4 regions of the Brevibacillus gelatini genome follow, and region 2 is predicted to be linked to each of the others. Evidence: riboswitches for the same ligand, from Rfam matches in the RefSeq annotation. Region 2 holds a riboswitch; each other region holds the start of a gene.
What was found. A riboswitch is a leader RNA that binds a small molecule or an ion and turns the genes downstream of it on or off. The one in region 2 is predicted to bind cobalamin.

Region 1: it holds a riboswitch for cobalamin, as region 2 does, so the genes downstream of both, AAFJ72_RS18240 (energy-coupling factor ABC transporter permease) here and cobO (cob(I)yrinic acid a,c-diamide adenosyltransferase) in region 2, are expected to answer to the same signal.
Region 3: it holds a riboswitch for cobalamin, as region 2 does, so the genes downstream of both, nrdI (class Ib ribonucleoside-diphosphate reductase assembly flavoprotein NrdI) here and cobO (cob(I)yrinic acid a,c-diamide adenosyltransferase) in region 2, are expected to answer to the same signal.
Region 4: it holds a riboswitch for cobalamin, as region 2 does, so the genes downstream of both, AAFJ72_RS01665 (ABC transporter substrate-binding protein) here and cobO (cob(I)yrinic acid a,c-diamide adenosyltransferase) in region 2, are expected to answer to the same signal.

The regions. Positions count from the first base shown of each region.
Region 1 covers NZ_CP154342.1:3,768,918-3,773,493, forward strand. Annotated here, with positions in the region: gene cbiQ (cobalt ECF transporter T component CbiQ) at 1-688, opposite strand, end outside; gene AAFJ72_RS18235 (energy-coupling factor ABC transporter substrate-binding protein) at 685-969, opposite strand; gene AAFJ72_RS18240 (energy-coupling factor ABC transporter permease) at 966-1,730, opposite strand; cobalamin riboswitch at 1,875-2,069, opposite strand; gene AAFJ72_RS18245 (quinone-dependent dihydroorotate dehydrogenase) at 2,219-3,310, opposite strand; gene ald (alanine dehydrogenase) at 3,467-4,576, opposite strand, start outside.
Region 2 covers NZ_CP154342.1:1,028,854-1,033,429, forward strand. Annotated here, with positions in the region: gene AAFJ72_RS05320 (TerD family protein) at 1-1,471, shown strand, start outside; cobalamin riboswitch at 1,735-1,956, shown strand; gene cobO (cob(I)yrinic acid a,c-diamide adenosyltransferase) at 2,157-2,738, shown strand; gene cobD (threonine-phosphate decarboxylase CobD) at 2,738-3,844, shown strand; gene cobU (bifunctional adenosylcobinamide kinase/adenosylcobinamide-phosphate guanylyltransferase) at 3,841-4,380, shown strand; gene cobS (adenosylcobinamide-GDP ribazoletransferase) at 4,377-4,576, shown strand, end outside.
Region 3 covers NZ_CP154342.1:2,453,461-2,458,036, forward strand. Annotated here, with positions in the region: gene nrdE (class 1b ribonucleoside-diphosphate reductase subunit alpha) at 1-1,949, opposite strand, end outside; gene nrdI (class Ib ribonucleoside-diphosphate reductase assembly flavoprotein NrdI) at 1,936-2,295, opposite strand; cobalamin riboswitch at 2,448-2,656, opposite strand; gene AAFJ72_RS11680 (alpha/beta hydrolase) at 2,829-3,650, shown strand; gene AAFJ72_RS11685 (ACT domain-containing protein) at 3,770-4,282, opposite strand; gene AAFJ72_RS11690 (hypothetical protein) at 4,324-4,576, opposite strand, start outside.
Region 4 covers NZ_CP154342.1:273,409-277,984, forward strand. Annotated here, with positions in the region: gene AAFJ72_RS01655 (HEAT repeat domain-containing protein) at 1-984, shown strand, start outside; gene AAFJ72_RS01660 (hypothetical protein) at 1,308-1,793, shown strand; cobalamin riboswitch at 2,038-2,226, shown strand; gene AAFJ72_RS01665 (ABC transporter substrate-binding protein) at 2,463-4,034, shown strand; gene nikB (nickel ABC transporter permease) at 4,037-4,576, shown strand, end outside.

The sequences.
Region 1 (4,576 bases), 1.8 Mb from region 2:
GCAGGCTTTCCCCGAAACCTCTCGCAGCCACCCCTTTGGACAGCGCATCGTATTTGCGCATGGCCCTGACGAACAACTGCGCGGCCAGTCCGCTCGCGTCCCGCAACATCCCCCGGAACCCGCGATGGCCGCCACGCGCGCGCTGGGCAATCCACAACTGATGCGAGAGGCCGAGCAACACGAAAATAAAGCGGTACATAATCATCAGCAAATCGGTGACGATGACCGGAAGTTTGAGCTTGCGCAGCACCTGCAAAATCTCGGCAAACGGCACGGTAAACAAGACGAAGGCAAAACAGGCGAGGCTGGCCATCGTCCGCCAGAAAAGCACCCACACCTTGTCGACCGCGCTTGCCGGAATGTAGACCAGATACGGCCCGACCTTCCAAGCCGCAACCGCCTGGACGACCGTTGCCGCATCCGCTCGCACAGCTTCCAGCAACAGCGCCGGAAGACCCAGGACGAAAAAAGACAGGGACAGGATGAAAAATCCGCAATAGATACGGACGGGAATACGGGCGTAAACCATCACCCATACTCCCATCCATACACAAATGGCCATCTGCAACCATTCATGTCCTGTCAGCACCAGCACGATCAGCACGCCCGCCAACAGAAGCTTGTGCTCGGGCGGCAAAAAGCGCAGCCGGTTTTGATAGGAAAGCGAATCAAGCTGTTGTCCAATCATTTTTTATGCTTATCCAGCCGACCCTTGTACAAGCCCATGGCATAGCCGACAATGCCTGCCCCGAGCGCTGCCTGCACGGCGAACAGCAAGCCCTCTGTCTCGCCCCCTGGCGGTTCAAGCAATGGCTGGAACCAGGGCTCGTAGGCAGGGGCGATTTCCTTGATTGCTTCCTCGGCCGCTCCATCTGCTCCCCCGAACTCCGAATCCTGCACCAACATTAACGGCACAACCGCCAGCACGACCACGCCCAGGAGCAGCAGCCAGTTCATCCCATTTTTCACAGCGATTCCTCCCGTTTCAGCAGGCGAAGTTGCGCCAGCTCATTTGCGTTGTATGCTTGCAGCCAGTTCCAGACGAGTACGGTCAAAAGCCCCTCGCTGATCGCCAACGGAACTTGTGTGACGGCAAAAATTCCGGCGAATTTTGCAAACGACGCCATAACCCCGCCGGATTCAGCCGGGAAGGCCAAAGCCAGTTGCAAGGAGGTCACGATGTAAGTCGCGAGGTCTGCGAGCGCAGCAGCAGCGAATACGGCCAAACGCTGTCCGCCGTTTCCGCGCGCGATCAGGCGATAGACGCCGTATGCCACCAGCGGCCCTGCTACTGCCATGGACACCGCATTGGCTCCCAGCGTCGTCAGCCCTCCATGCGCCAAAAGCAGCGCCTGGAACAGCAGCACCAGGCTGCCGAGCACAGACATGACCCACGGACCAAACATGATCGCGCCAAGCCCGGTTCCCGTCGGGTGGGAACTGCTGCCCGTGACCGAAGGAATTTTCAGCGCGGACAGCACAAAGGCAAAAGCGCCGGATACGCCGATCAGAAGCTTCATTTGCGGATGCTCCTTGACGATTTTGTTCAAGGAACGAATGCCGAGAATAAAAAACGGAAGAAACACAGCCCACCAAAACAGTGCCCAGCCAAGCGGCAAATACCCTTCCATGATGTGCATCGCGTAGGACGTCTGTGGTTCATTTACGAGAAAATAAAGGACAAAGCCTGCAATCAAGAGACCAGTCGAAACAAGACGGGAACGATTCAAGCATTTCCTCCTCCTTTGCTGTTCTTTCTTTTTTCACCAACAAAAAAACCTCATCCGTTGGCAGACGAGGTATGCGCACAAAAACAATAGACCGTTGGCACAGTCACATTGCTTCGTATTCACCGCTCCTTTCCGCGAAGGTATTGTGGGTGTGGCAAGTAGGTAGGTCTCCTGGCTTACAGATCATCGCGCTCTTTGGCCTTCCCCATGAAAATGAGTGGCTATTTCTCAAAGAGAACTCCCTGCTTACAGTGGCGGGACCGCTCGGGACTTTCACCCGATTCCCTGTTACCCTTTATGCGGTTTGCACATAAAGGCACCTATTGCCGGCAATATGCAATTGTCAGACAGTTTTGCCTGTCCCACATTATTATACAGAATCAAGGGAAAAAGCGGAAGAATATATGATAATGCCGATTGGCAAGCAAAAGAAAAACCGATGACTGTCGCTTGGAAAAATCATCGGTTGCATGTGCTTTCTTCCTGCCTTACGCCTTGGCGTCCACGCCGACCGCTTCGCTGATGTGGGAAAAGCCGTCGCGCTTCAAGAGCTGCAAGAGCTTTTTGTTGATTTGCCTGCAGATGCCAGGGCCTTGATAAATCATCCCGGTGTACACCTGGACGAGACTTGCGCCCGCCCGGATTTTCGCGTAGGCATCTTCTCCGGTGAAAATGCCGCCAACGCCAATGATCGGCACCTTGTCGCCCACTTCCTGGTAAATTTCCTTGACCCAGGCTGTGGAGCGCTCTGTCAGCGGCTTTCCGCTCAGTCCTCCCGCTTCCTCGGCATGGCGATGTCCCTGAACAGCTTCACGCGACAAGGTCGTATTGGTGGCAATAATGCCGGAAATGCCCTCTTCCACCGCTCCATGCACGACATCGTGCATGTGCTCATCGGACATGTCAGGCGCTACTTTGAGCAAAATCGGCTTTTTCCGGATGCCGCGCGCTTCCATTTCGGCCGCTTTTTCGCGCACCGCCCGCACCAGAAGCCGCATGCTCTCCGTTTCCTGCAGGTCGCGCAGGTTGGGAGTATTCGGAGAGCTGATATTGATGACGAAATAATGGCCGTATGAATAGAGCATGTCCAGGCATTTGATATAGTCAGAAGCCGCTTCCTCATTGGGAGTGACTTTGTTTTTGCCAATATTGATCCCAATTGGCACATCGGAATAAGCGTAATCGACCAGGTGCTGCGAAGCCAAATAAGCACCGTGGTTATTGAAGCCCATCCGGTTGATGATCGCCTCGTGCTCCGGCAACCGAAACAGGCGCGGCCGCGGATTGCCCGGCTGTGCTTGCGGCGTCAGCGTCCCGACTTCCACAAAACCAAAGCCAAGCGCACCCAGTGCATGGTACACCTCGGCATTTTTGTCGAACCCGGCGGCGAGTCCTACCGGATTGGGAAACGTCATTCCCCACAGCTTCGTGGCAAGACGCTCGTCCTTCACCTGGAACAGCATCCGCAGCAAGCTTTTTCCCGGCGCAGAATCTTCCACCAGCTTCAGGGCACCAACCGTTTTTTCATGAATCTCTTCCGTATCCATCTGGAACAGATATTTTCTAATGAGCTTATACATCCCGGTTGCACTCCTTACTCCATTTTTACCTCATTGTAGAATACCACACTTTATTTATCGTGGGCTAACCTTTATACGAGATACATCTTTCCAACCGGCAAAAAAAAACTGCTTGCCGACGATCAGCGGCAAGCAGTTTCGTTTCTGCAATCAGGATTAGTTTTTCACCAGCAAAACTTCTTCCACAGAAGTGTATGGCAGGTTGTGCGCATCGGCTACGGCTTTGTACGTTACGTGTCCGTTGATGACGTTTACGCCTTTTGCCAGCGCGCGGTTGTCGCGGATCGCTTGGGCGTAGCCTTTGTTCGCCAGTTGCACAGCGTATGGAACCGTCACGTTGGTCAGAGCCAGCGTGGAAGTGCGAGCGACTGCACCAGGCATGTTCGCTACCGCGTAGTGGATCACGCCGTGTTTTTCATAGGTTGGGTTGTCGTGCGTCGTAATGCGGTCGATTGTTTCGATAGAACCGCCTTGGTCGATCGCCACGTCTACGATGACGGAGCCAGGCGTCATTGTTTTTACCATGTCTTCGGTTACGAGACGAGGTGCGCGTGCGCCAGGGATCAGGACAGCGCCTACGAGCAGGTCTGCTTTTTTCACCGCGTTTGCGATGTTGAAGGAGTTGGACATCAGCGTTTGCACGCGGCCTTGGAACAGGTCATCCAGTTGGCGCAGACGGTCTGCGTTCACGTCGATGATCGTTACGTTTGCGCCGAGACCGACCGCCATTTTCGCAGCGTTTGTACCCACGATACCGCCGCCGATTACCACTACCTCGCCTTTTGGCACGCCAGGTACGCCGCCGAGCAGCACGCCTTTTCCGCCGTATTGTTTTTCCAGGAATTGCGCCCCGATTTGTACAGACATGCGGCCCGCTACTTCGGACATCGGCATGAGCAGCGGCAGAGCGCCGTTGTCGAGCTGGATGGTTTCGTAAGCGATCGCGATTACTTTTTTCTCAACCAGTTCACGAGTCAGCTCAGGCTCTGGAGCGAGGTGCAAGTACGTGAACAGGATCAAACCTTCACGGAAGTAGCCGTACTCGGCAGGAAGCGGTTCTTTTACTTTCATAACCATGTCAGCGGCCCACGCATCTGCTGCGGTCGCGACAATCTCAGCGCCTACTGCAGTGTAGTCTTCGTTGGTAAAGCCGCTGCCTTGGCCAGCTCCTGTTTCCACGCGAACTGTGTGTCCGTTTTGCACCAGAGCGGCTACGCCTGCTGGCGTAATGGCAACGCGGTTTTCGTTATTTTTAATTTCTTTAGG
Region 2 (4,576 bases):
TTGCAAAACGGCGACTGACGTCCTGCGTCTGGCCGTTGCCTTGTCTGACGGCGATGTCAGTCTGGCGACTCCTGCGAAATTCCGCAAGTTCAGCCGGGCTGAGCGCCGCCTGCTGCTGCGTTTGCTGGAAGCAAGCCCGAACCTTGCGGAAGACATGCTGCGCTACAAAGGCCGCTGGATTCGCCTGGGGGAAATCTTGCATCCGTTCGAATACAAAGACCGCTATCCACAGGCGGCGGAAGCGTTCGATATTTTGCGCAACAACCGCCGGCTGGAAACGTTCAACAGCAAGGTGGAGCTGGCGCTGACGCGCGGGGAGGTACACGAGGCTGCACACCTGCTCGTGCAGCGGCCGGGGGAATTTGCCCGTCGCCTCGACCACTTGCTCAGGTTGGCAGAGGATGGCGGTGAGGTGCTCCGCTCGTTTGCACAGGTCGCGCCTTCGGTGTCTACTCCTGTGCTGCTGCAAGTGCTGAACCACTTCGCGAAAAGGGAAGCGTACGGAAAGTGGCGCACCTTTTTCCCGAAAGGAGAGGTGGCAAAAGTACAGACGATTCCAAACGAGCTGCCACAGCTGGCCGAAAACATCCGCGCAAGTGCTGCCAGCATCTGTCGAGAAACCCTTCTGGAGCGGTTTTCTGCCCTGCCCTCCCTGGGAAAAGTCTACCTCGATCCGCGCTTGCAGGAGCAGCTTGTGCCTTTTTCGCAACGGTCGGCGAGCAAGGCGCTGCGGACGATTGTGCGCGGTTCCAGGCTTCCGATCCCGGATGGCAGCACGATCCGCTTTTTCACCTGGTGGAAGGAAGGCTTGGTCAACAACGTCCCCACCGGGCGCGTCGACGTCGATTTGTCTGCGGTGCTGTACGACGCGGACTGGAAGTACATGGAGCACATTTCCTACACGAATTTGCGTTCGGCAAAATACCGCGCCTGCCATAGCGGCGATATTGTGCAGGCACCGAACGGAGCGTGCGAGTTCATCGACGTGGACATCGAATCGGTGCTAAAGTACGGCGGACGTTATGTGGTCATGTCGCTCAACTCCTTCACCAGCCAGCCTTATTGCGACTTGCCGGAGTGCTATGCCGGCTGGATGATCCGCAGCGAGCCCGAGTCCGGGGAAATCTTTGAACCGCAGACGGTTCAGGACAAGATCGATCTCGCCTCGCGCTCGACGATCTGCATTCCCGTCATTCTCGACCTGGCGGAGCGCCAGGTGATCTGGACAGACGTCGCGCTGCGTTCGCATCCGCTCTATGTCAACAACGTGGAAGGGAATCGCAGCGGGATGGAGTGGATGGGCCGGGCGCTCACCACGCTGGTGAAGCCGACTCTCTACGAGCTGTTCTCGCTGCATGCGCAGGCGCGGGGGACGCTGGTTGAGCGGGCAGAGGATGCGGACACCATTTTTTCCATGAACGAAGGGATTACTCCGTACGATCTTGAAAAAATCATGGCTGACTTTTTGTAGGCCGAATGATGATAAGCCTGATACTCGCCAAAAGAGCTGCCCTGCCAGTCGTTTGCTGGAGTGCAGCTTTTTCTTGTCGAGCCTCGTCCGCCTGCAGTGTGCGGGTCCGGATGGCGGGAGAGCGGCAGTTCCCGGATTCATGCTACTTCGCGCTACCTTGTATTTTTGGCATGGACTCTCGCCGGATTGCAGCTTTTGCTTGAATCCCCGGCAGCATTTGCTATTATTAAAACAAGCGATTGTCCTGAAAACGAACGACATGTGAATATGGGAGAAAAACAGGTCCTTGTGTTTCACGAGCGATAATCTGTGAGATGCGAGGTTAAAAGGGAAGTTTGGTGAAAATCCAACGCGGTCCCGCCACTGTATTAGGGGAGCTCTTCTTCCTGGCAACGACGCCGTCCACTGCACGATCAGCGTGCGGGAAGGAAGAAGAAGAGTGACGATCCTTGAGCCAGGAGACCTGCCTGTTTTTATGTGTCCACTGATTTCCTTCGGGTCAAAGGAAGAGGTGAGGATTGTTGCAGTCGGCTATCCGCGCTTTGTTTTCCTTGGAGTTTTGGGGAAACAAAGCGTTTTTTTTGTGCGCGGAAAGCGAAATAACGAGGCTGTGGAAAACATTTGCAATAGGCAACGGAGCCTTACCTGCATTTGGGGAGCGCTGTGTCCCCGAAAATGTTGAGGGATGGGCAACGGGGCCTACACTTCATTTTGGAGGTTGAGCGACTTGAGTAACAAGCGAGGTCTGTTTTTGGTCTACACCGGAGATGGCAAAGGAAAGACAACGGCAGCAGTGGGATTGGCTGTACGGGCGGCTGGACGAGGCAAAAAGGTCATTATGATCCAGTTCATCAAGTCGCCTGATCGCACGTACGGAGAGAAAATCAGCTTCGACAAGCTGGGCATCGAGATTGTGCAAAAAGGCGCAGGCTTTACCTGGACGAAGACGCCGGAGGAGCATCGGTCGGCGCTGAAGGAGGCGTGGGCTTTTGCCAAGGAAAAGCTTTTGTCGGGTGCCTACGATGTCGTGATTTTGGACGAGCTGAACAATGCGCTTGCGATCGACAGTTTTCCCGTTGATGACGTGCTGCCGCTGGCGGACGTTTTGCAAACGATTCAAAATCGGCCGAGCCATGTGCATCTGGTCGTGACGGGCAGAAGCGCCAAGCAGGAATTGATCGACATGGCGGATCTGGTGACAGAGATGAAGCCGATCAAGCATTACTACGATGAGGGGATACCAGCGGTGCTGGGGGTCGAGTTTTGATGAGCGTACTGGAAGCGTACGGTCACGGCGGTGATTTGCTGACGGTGGCAGACCGCTTTGGAATGGAGCCAGACCAGTTTGTTGATTTCAGTGCCAATATTAATCCGCTGGGCATGCCGGACAGGGTACGCGAGTTGCTGCTCGCTTCGCTGTCTGCCGTGTTGCGCTATCCAGACCCAGGGCATCGGCTGTTTCGCCGTGCCTTGGCGCAGCGCTTGCATCTGCCAAAGGAATGGCTTTTGCCTGCCAATGGCGCGGCGGAGGCGATGGCGCTTGCAATTCTCGGGCTCAAGCCGCAGACCGTCGGTGTGGTTTATCCTTGCTTTTCGGAATATGCAGAGCTTTCCGAGCAGTTTGGGGCAACCGTCATCGGCTGCTATGGAAAAGAAGAGAACGGCTACAAGGCCGACGAAAAAGAGCTGTATCGTCTGTTCGAGCAGGCTGACCTGGTGTTTGTCGGCTCGCCGAACAATCCGACTGGCATCTTGTACGAGCCGCAGGAGCTGTTGCAGATGGCGGACTGGACGGCCAGGACCGATACATGGCTGGTCGTGGACGAGGCGTTTCTCGATTTTGTGGAGGAAAGCCGTCAGTTTACGCTGGCAAGCCAGCTTGACCGTTTTCCCCGCGTCATTTTGATGCGTTCCATGACGAAAATGTACGCGATCCCCGGCTTGCGGCTCGGATACGCGATTGCCCAGCCTGACGTGATTGCGAAAATGCGTGCGAAGCAGGTGAGCTGGAGCGTGAATGCGCTTGCCCTTTTGGCGGGGGAGCTGTGCTTGCAGGAGCAGGAGTACGAGCGGCGGACACGCAGTCTGATCGCCAGGGAGCGCGCTGGTCTGATCGAGTTTATTCGCGGGGAGCTGGGCTGGAAGGTCTGGCCGGGGGAGGCAAACTTTTTGCTGCTTCGCTCGCCGGAGGACTTGCCAGCGGCCTTATTGCAGGAGCGGCTCGGCAAAAAAGGTGTGCTGATCCGCAGCTGCGCCATGTACCCCGGATTGACGGCGCATGATGTGCGCATCGCCGTTCGCGGTCGGGAAGACAATGCGCGCCTGATCGCGGCCTTGCGCGAGGTACAGAACGAAAGGAGCGGGCAACGATGAGTCTTGTGCTGGTGACAGGCGGTGTGCGCTCGGGAAAAAGCCGCTTTGCAGAAGAGCTGGCCCGGCAGGCCGGAGAGCGCGTTCTGTACGTGGCGACGGGTCAGGCGTGGGATGAGGAAATGCAGCAGCGGATCGAGCGGCACAAGGAGCGGCGTCCGCAGCAGTGGGGCAGCGTGGAGGTCGGCGAGCGGCTTTGTGATTACGAGTCAGTTGGCACTGCTTACGACGTCGTGTTGATCGATTGTCTGTCGACGTGGGTGAGCAATCGGCTGATGAGCGTCGCGGAAGCAGAGTGGCGAAGCGAGGCGCACACAGAGGCGTTGCATGCAGAGGCGGAGGCGTGGCTGGAACTTGTCCGGCGCTCTCCGCAAAAAGTGATTGCGGTCACGAGCGAGGTCGGGCTGGGCGGTGTCGCCATGAATCGGCTCGGCAGATGGTTCGCAGACGTGCTGGGCGACGTCAACCAGCGTGCCGCGTGCCAGGCAGAGACGGTCTACGCGGTTATGGCCGGAATCCCGTGGAGGATCAAAGGATGAACGCATTTTGGCACGCAATCGCTTTTTTCACCCGAATCCCGGTTCCTTGGCTGCGCCCGTCCGAGGAAGCCTGGAAAAAAAGCGTCAACTGGTATCCGGCAGCAGGTCTGGTCATCGGTATGGTGCTGTGGGGCGTCCACCAGGCAGGGCTATTGCTCTTTAGCCCGTGGCTGTCCGCCGTGCTGACACTCGCTGG
Region 3 (4,576 bases), 1.4 Mb from region 2:
AGTACGGTAGAAATTCCTTGGTCTACATGCTCCTGGATTTCTGCGATCAAATCGATCACCTTGAACTGGTCGATCACATAGGCAGATTTGTAGTAAAAATAGTTTTCCTGCGACATGTACGGCATCGGGTAGTAGGTTGTCGAGTTTGCATACGTTCTTGTCTCGATATGTTCGACGACCGGCATCACGCTCGATGTCGCATTCTGAATGTAGGAAATGCTCTGCGTCGGCGCAATCGCCAGACGGTACGCGTGATACAGTCCGTTCTTCTGCACCTTTTGCTTGAGCGCGGCCCAATCGTCCGGGGTCGGAATGTGCATGCCAGCAAACAGTTGCTTGCCTTTTTCCGTGCGCGGACGGTAGTCGTTCGTCAAGTATTTGTCAAAATACGTGCCTTTGGCGTACTCCGACTGCTCGAAGCCCATGAACGTTTCCCCTTTGGCCTGGGCGATCTCCATGCTCATTTCCAGCGAGTAGTAGTTCATCATCATGAAAAACGTGCGGGCAAAGTCTTTGGCTTCCTCGCTCTCGTAGGCGATCTTGTTTTTCGCCAGGTAGCCGTTGAGGTTCATCGCACCCAGCCCGACGGAATGCAGCTCGCGGTTCGCCTTTTGCACGCCTGGCGCATTTTCCACGCGGGTCATATCGCTTACGGCGGTAATCGCCTCGATGCCTTCGCGCACGGATTCGCGCACTTTTTTGCGCTCCATCACGTTGACGATGTTGAGCGAAGCCAGATTGCAGCTAATGTCGCGGCGGATGATGTCCGGCTCGCCGTAGTTGGTAATTGTGGATGTCTCCTGGAGCTGGAAAATTTCCGTGCACAGGTTGGACATTTTCACGGAGCCGATGTCTTTCAGCGCGTGATTTTTGTTCGCGTTCGTCTTGTTCATGATGTACGGGTAGCCCGACTCCATCTGGATCATCGCGATTTTGGTGAGCATGTCGCGGGCGCTCATGACGACTCTTTTCTTGACGCGCTCGTTTGCCACCAGCTCGTCGTACATTTCGTCGAGATCCAGATCATCCAGATGGACGCCGTATTCCCTGTAAACGGAGTAAGGCGCGAACACCGTCAGCGGCTTGTTTTCCTCTGCGAGCTTGTAAAACACATTCGGTACGATCAGGCCGATTGACAGCGTCTTGATCCGCGACTTTTCATCGGCATTGATCTTTTTGCAGTCGAGAAACTCGTTGACGTCCCAGCCGAAGATGTTGTAGTAGGCCGCCCCGGAGCCTTTACGCTGGCCCATCTGATCGGCGTAGGAAAACGCATCCTCCAGCAGCTTGAGCACAGGCATGACACCCTTGGCTGCCCCCTCGACACCTTTGATCGGCTCGCCGCGTCCGCGCAGCTTGGACAGGTTAACGGCCACGCCGCCGCCGATTTTGGACAGCTGCATACAAGTGCCGAGCACGTAGTTGATCGAATTCAGGGAGTCGTCCATCTCCAGCAGGAAGCAGGAAACCATTTCGCCGCGGCGGCTTTTTCCGGCATTGAGAAACGTCGGTGTCGCAGGCTGCAGGCGCTGCTCGATCATGGATACCGTCAGCCGCTTCGCCAGCTCGAAGTCACCACGTCCGAGCGAGAGTGCCACAATCGCCACCCGATCCGGGTACTGCTCCAGATACATCGATTTGTCGTTCGTTTTCAGGGCGTAGTCTTTGTAAAACTTGGAGATGGCCATGTACGAAGCGAATTGAAACCCGGCTCCATGCGCCAGACGGAAAATTTCATCGACCTGTTCCACGGTGTATTTTTCGTACACATTTTCGTAGTAGTCGTTTTCGATCAAGTAGTCCATGCGTTCTTTCACGCTGTTGAAGGTCATCGTCTTGGCCTGTACTTCTTCCATGAAGACAGCAACGGCCTCTCTGTCCTTTTCCAGTTGGTAAAATCCGTCGCTTCCTCGCTGCATCAGTTGGTTGTTCAATTCAATGTGTCGCAATTGCTGCCACCCCACTCGTAAATTGTTCCACATCACGGCCGGTACCGGACAGTTCGAATTTGGAAATGACCGGAACGCCATATTGGCTGGCAATCGTGTCTGCGCTTTTGGCAAAGCTGGCTCCCCAGTTGCGGTTGCCGCTGGCCGACACGCCGCGCAAATAGACATGATTCCGCTTGAGGAAACGCTCCACTTTTTCCGGCACCTGGCCAAAGCCCGTCGTATATGTAACCAGAACGAACGGCTCTTCGATCACCATTTCGGGATCAATCTCCACGTGAGGCAACCCGAGCTTGCTGACGAATCTTCTGACGTTTCCTGTTTTGGAGTCAAAAGCGATTAACATGTCCCTCATCCTTTACTGCTAATGTGAATTTTTCAAGCAAAGTAAAAACGCATCCGACGTCAAAAGGCCGAATGCGCATGATGATCCCCATCGTATCCATTCGTCCCAAGACGAATGGAGCGTTCGAACACTTCCCTATCTCCCGTAGGTTACACAGTGCTTGCGGTCAGGCAGGTCTCCTGGCTCGGGGTCATCGCTCCATTTTCGCCTTCCCGATTTGTTGGATCAGTGGCGCAAACACAAAATGGAACTCGCTCCTTACAGTGGCGGGAACCGCGCCGGATTTTCACCGACTTCCCTATTATGTCTACCAAATATTGCGTGATATTGCGTGGCAAACACCTGTCCGCATCAATATGTAGTTGGCAAAACTTACTTTACCTCAATATATCGTAGTAGTCAAGGTCAGCATGTTCTATTTTGGCACTGATAATCTCTCTCATTTCTCTGTTGCCAATCTCTGGATCGCATCCCTATAATAGATTTCGTATACAAAAAGTTGACGCCATCGGCCGACTGGAGAGTGATTCATGATGGAGGACACGGTTTATGAAGCAGTAACGATTCCTCGTTCGCAAATCCGAAAAATGACCTACGATGATCGCACGTTTCACATTTTTGTCAGCATCCCTGACGTGACACCGCCGCCATCCGGCTTCCCGGTCATCTATGTGCTGGATGCCAACTCGGTTTTTGGCACCATGACCGAAGCGATCCGCCTGCAAAGCCAGGCTCCAGAAAAAACGGGTGTGTATCCCGCAATCGTCGTCGGCATCGGCTATCCGACAGAAGCGCCGTTTCATCCCTCGCGTTACTACGACTTCACCCATGTCGTGCCCGCATCCGAGCTGCCTGCTCACCCGCGCGGCGGCGAATGGCCAAAAATGGGCGGGGCAGAAGGCTTCCTCTGCTTCATCGACGACACGGTGAAACCCGCGATTGAAAAGGACTTGCCCGTCGACCGCACCCGGCAAACGATTTTCGGGCATTCGCTCGGCGGCTTGCTCGTGCTGCACGCCTTGTTGACCCGGCCGCATGCGTACCAATGCTATATCGCCGGCAGCCCGTCGATCCACTGGAACGAAAGCGTCCTGTTGGAAGAGGAACGCCGCCTGCCGTCCCTGCTCACTGACGATACGCGCATCAGAGCGCTGCTCACCATCGGGGAGCTGGAAAACGACGGCCGCTTCGACGTCAACGTCAAGGCGCAGGCAATGGCCGAGCGGTTGTCCGACATGGGCAATGGGCAGATCGAAGCGTCTTTCCGCCAGTTCCCGGACGAAAATCACACCTCTGTCCTGCACGTTCTCATCAGTCACGCCATTCGCTTTGCTTCCAAGCCACCTGCCCGCTAGTCAGGGCAGTTTTTTCTTTACCTCGCTCCATGCCACAAGCACGAACGCCAGTCGACACACAAAAAACCGCCCATACGCAAACGATGAGCGGTCATGCGTGCATTCCAGTTCTTTTTCGCCTATTGCAGAGACAACACCTTGTTGATCTGCGGCAGCTCCTCGATGGCCGCTACTACCGCCGGTGTAATCTCTTCGTCGGTGACGCAAATCAACAGGGCGTTTTTCCCCTTTTGCTCACGCGACACATTCAGCTTGGAAATGTTGATCTCGTGGTCAGCCAGCTTGCGGGACACGTCGTAAATGACGCCCGGATAGTCAGTATGGTGGACCAGCAGACCGTGAGCGCCCGGAGGAATCCGACAGGCGCAGTAGTTGATTTCGCTGATGTACACTTCGCGCCAGTCCTGGGCAAACGTGTACTTGTTCGCGCCCACGCGCAAATTTGCGAGATGGTTGGCGTACTCGCCGGAACTGTTTTGAACCGAGACGCCGCCGCCAAGTCCCTCCAGCAGAAGCGAAGCGATCTCTTCTTTATTTTCATGGGACAAAATGCTCAGGGACGCCCCTGTTAGCTGCGGCTCCAGTCTGCGAATCAATTGGGCCAATTCTCGAAGTCCAGCATATTGGGTCATGTACTGCCCTCACTCTCCCAGTCAGATTTAATCCTTGCTGCTTATTGCGGAAGAATCCACTCTTCCGGTTCCTTGATAATCGAGGAATGGTTGTCGGAGCGATACCAGGCTGTCAAGGTTTGTCCATCCTTCGTGTACACGATGCGATAGATGGTGTTGCCCTTTCCACTTTTCTCAAACGGACTTTCCTCCAGCGGAACCACTGTCACACCGCTCGCTGCAATCACGCCGCCTTTTTCCGCGATGACGCTCTGGATCGTGGCCATGTGCTCATTGCCCGTGACTGCCATCCCC
Region 4 (4,576 bases), 760 kb from region 2:
TTTCGTCACCCAGAAAATCGGAAAGTGTTGTTAAGCGGTTTTCATTCAAAGGACCCTATTGTGCGACGATTCTGCTTTGAACTGGCGATCAACCTTCCTGATATTGAGCAAGAATCAGTTATATCAGAAGCACTACGTCAATCTGATGCTTGGATACGGCTACAGGTAGCTAAACACATTTGCAGAAACTACTCAAACGAGTGTTTAATTCAATGGCTAAAACGAATCAGGAGTGACGTTTTTCCTCCCATTAGGCAACTGGCATTACAAACATATATGGAACGTTTTTCAGAGGAGTCTACCGAAGAACTGCTTGCTGCTCTTCTTGATCGGCATAAAACCATTCGTGAAATGGCCAGATATTATTTAAAAGATAAGCGAATTGACTTCTCGTCATTTTACAGAGAAAAGCTGAATGGGACAAATGAAAGATTGATACAGGCAGCGATTGCTGGAGTGGGTGAAACTGGCGATAAAACAGATGCACAATGGATTATTCCGTTCTTGTGTCATGAAAATGCGCGGACGCGCAGAGCGGCAGTGAAAGCACTAGGTATGCTTAATCCAGAGGATTACACAGACGTTTTTATCAACTCCCTACAATCAGATAAACCAAGCGTATCGCGGGAAGCGAGACAAGTGCTTGCAAATATTATTGACCTACGTCATGCCGAACTGCTGTGGGGGATTTATGTAAATGATTTACGCCCCTATGTGAAGAAAAACATTCTCTTCTTGTTTACTAAGTTTGGCAAGGCAGACAACATACTTTATTTATTACGGGCATGTGCTGTTCAGGAAGAGGAAATCCGTGATTTGGCCAAGCGGCATGTAGAATCATGGATGTGTGGGTATAACACAAGATTTTATGTGTCAATGAGCGATGAAAAGCGCCAAAAATTGAAGGGGATTTTAGATGAGGTTAAGGACTTTCTACCGGAGTATACGGTTCGGGAGTTTGAGTTTCTCATTAGTAAGAATTAATAACCCGAAGGAAGGGCGGGAGCAAGGAGAAGGAAAGGGTTATTTTACAGTGGCTTTTTATTCAGGATGTCCCTTGAGAAGGTACAAGGTTGTCAGCTGTTAAGCTTTCACCAAAGACATGGACAACTAGGTAGAACGAGAGAGAGAGTACCTCAGGAAAATAACAAATATTGGAACTGTCCAGATTGTGCCGTCCAAATCTACGTAACAACACAGTCCTCAGTCGACCTGTGCATATTCACCAGGTTTCGTCTCGTAACGGAAGAACAGCAGGAACTTGTTCCAAGCTAGTAATGTGGCTAGGTTGATATAAAAGGGGGGCTATGTTGGAAATTGAACACAAGCAATACACAGAGAAGGTATTAAACCATATATTTGTAGGTAGCCAATTAGATGGTATGAAATTTGGTCCAGGACCAGGTACGTTTTTAATTCGTTTTGAGCATTACACAAATCATTCTCCAGACCAACTTTGGTTAAACATTGAATCACGATGGGCTGTATTCCCTAAAGAAACCCGAGTATTTCCAAACTCCCAAGAAGAGATGATTGATTTATCGGAAGAAGAAGCGTATATATTCATTTTGCGGTTACGTAGGGAAAAAGTAAATGCCGTTCGATTGGGTAGTCAATATCCGCATCTCCATATTGAATTTGAATCAGGAAAAACGCTTTTTGTAAATGGAAACCATGATAAATATGAATGTTGGCAAGCAGGAGATGGTCCAGAATACGCTGGTCATGCATGGCTGATAGTAGCTACACCGGGAGGCGACATCTCTACGTGGGCACCAGATTCGCTCAACTAGCGAAGAGTTCTTATGTTAACAAAGTAGTGATAACTACGTTTCCAAAAGTGACGAGAAGGCAGGATGGCATTCAGAAAACGAAGCTGGAATGGGGCGATTATTGTAGGCCGTAAGACAGTTTGTCACCCGTAGCACACACACCGTCACACCCTTGCTACAGCATCACTTTCCTGTGACAAGCCTTTTTTGCGTGTAGCAAAAATACATTGCCTTCCCCCATTTTCTTTTTTATACTGAATACTAATTTCATATGAGCAACTAGGTGCCCTTGTGAGAACAAGGGGTAACAGGGAATCGGGTGGAAATCCCGAGCGGTCCCGCCACTGTAACCGGGGAGTTTTCTTTCATGCATGTCACTCGATCGTGATCGGGGAAGACGAAAGAACGCAAAGATCCGGCAAGCCAGGAGACCTACCTAGATTGCTTCACCGTAAAATCCTTCGCGGAGAGGAGAGGTGTACAGAATGGATTCGACTTGCCATTTTTCCATTAGTCATATCGTTTGAATCATTGTACACGTTGCCTCATCTGCCACAGATGGGGCTTTTTCGTTTGTATGAAAGGAAGTTTGCCACATGGGAGACTTTGAAAAATGAGGGATGCTTTCATGGAAAGCACCTCGCGGAAGGGATTTGGTTGGTTATATGACATATGGAGGGTTGAATGCACATGAATAAAGCAAAAATCAGGCAACGTGGTTTTCTTTTCAAGATGGCTGCCTTTATTTTCACGCTGGCACTGGTTGGCTGCGCCTCATCGGCTGAACAGGCAACGCAGAAGGAAGCTTCTGTAGTTTCGACCTCTGACAAAAGCTTGACGATGGCTTTCCCTTGGAGTCCGGCCAGTCTGGATCCACACAGCAGCGATAGCTGGGAGGTTATGCGCTCTGGAGCGGGGGAAACCTTGGTTCAACTAAATGAGCAACTGGAGCCAAAGCCCTGGTTAGCGAAAGAATGGAAGCAAGAAAATGAAACGACATGGGTTTTTACTTTGAGAGAAAATGTTCTCTTTCATAACGGGAAAAAAATGGACGCGCTGAGTGTGAAAGATTCCTTGTTGCGTTCGATCAAGAACAGCCAAATGGCAAAGGATTTATTGCAAATCCAATCGTTGGAAGCTGTGTCTCCCACTCAACTGAAAATCGTGACAGAAAAGCAAAACGCAGCTTTGGTCGCCCATTTGGCTGATCCTTCGACCATGATTGTCGATACAGAAACAATGGAGGGCAAGGCGACCTACCCCGCTCTTACGGGGGCCTTCAAAATCAAAAATTTTAACAAGGACGAATCCCTTAGCCTGGAGAGATTTGATGATTACTGGGGAGAAAAAGCACATTTATCTGCGGTCACAATTAAATTCATCTCAGATGGAAATACGAGATTAATGGCACTCCAATCAGGGGATGTTGACGCTGCAACGGACATTCCCATTGATGCTGTAGAACTGTTGAAAAAGAATAATCATATCGAAGTGCTAACGGCTTCGTCGCTGCGGACGCACATGCTGCTGTTTAATATGAAGTCTCCCTTATTTCGTGAGCTCGCTTACCGAAAAGTGGTGGATATGTCCATCCCACGTGAAGCAATCGTCAACTCTGTCATGCGCGGCGAGGGTACCATAGCCAAAAGTCCATTTGCCGAAGTGCTGCCGTTTGGGAAAGGACAAACAGTCAAGGTCAAGGAAACACAATCCATCGACCACTTGATGAAGCAAGGCGGATGGGAGAAAAATGCCCAGGGCATGTGGGAAAAGCAAGGGAAGCCATTTGAAGTGAAGATGTTAACCTTTCCGCAGCGCCCGGAATTATCCATCATGGCTGAAATTATTCAAAATGAACTGTTGAAAGTGGGGATCCAAACGAAAATTCGTCAGGTGGAAAACATTGATGAAGTCCTGGCCAATGAGGATTGGGATCTTTCCATGTACAGCATGTTGACGGCACACACAGGTGATCCTCAATACTTCCTAAACATTTTCTATCGTTCGGATAGTCATTCAAACGTCTCCCATTACGCTTCTCCTTCTCTCGACAACATGTTAGACCAATTGAATCAAACAACGGATACGGCAAAACGTAACGAATTGGCGCTAAAAATCCAGGAGCAGATTAATCTGGATCTCCCGCAAGCCTTTATCGTTCATCCAAAAACGATTTTTGCTGTCAGGGATGGCGTCAAAGGTTTCATTCCTCATCCAATTGAGTATTATTACAATCATGCTCAAGTAGATGTAAATGAGTGACAATGGAAATGATTCGTTTCTGTCTAAAGCATATCGTCCAAATGCTTATTTTCATCGTGTTCGTCTCTACTCTGACTTTTTTTCTGGTGAGGATTGCTCCGGGCGATCCCGCTTATCTATTGCTGACCGCGAATGGTGTCCCTGTCTCTGAAGAAGCGTTGATGTCATTGCGCCAAGAGTTGGGTTTAACGGAGTCGCTGGGGAATCAATATGTGCAGTGGATCGCAAATGTATTTACGTGGCAGTGGGGAACCTCCTATGTTTCTAAGGAACCTGTGCTTGAAGAGCTTCTCAAACGATTACCTGCAACCATCGAATTGGCAACGGCAGGGTTGCTGGTAATGCTGTCAGTGACTTTGATTTTGGGAATCTCGACTGCTGTCTATTCTTCGGGATGGTTAGATCGATTTGGCAGAACCCTTGCTCTTCTGGGATCTGCCATTCCCTCCTACTGGCTGGGATTTTTGCTCATTTATTTGTTTTCGGTGCGGTATGGGTGGCTACCCTCGATGGGATACGGCACATGGAAGCATCTTGTTTTA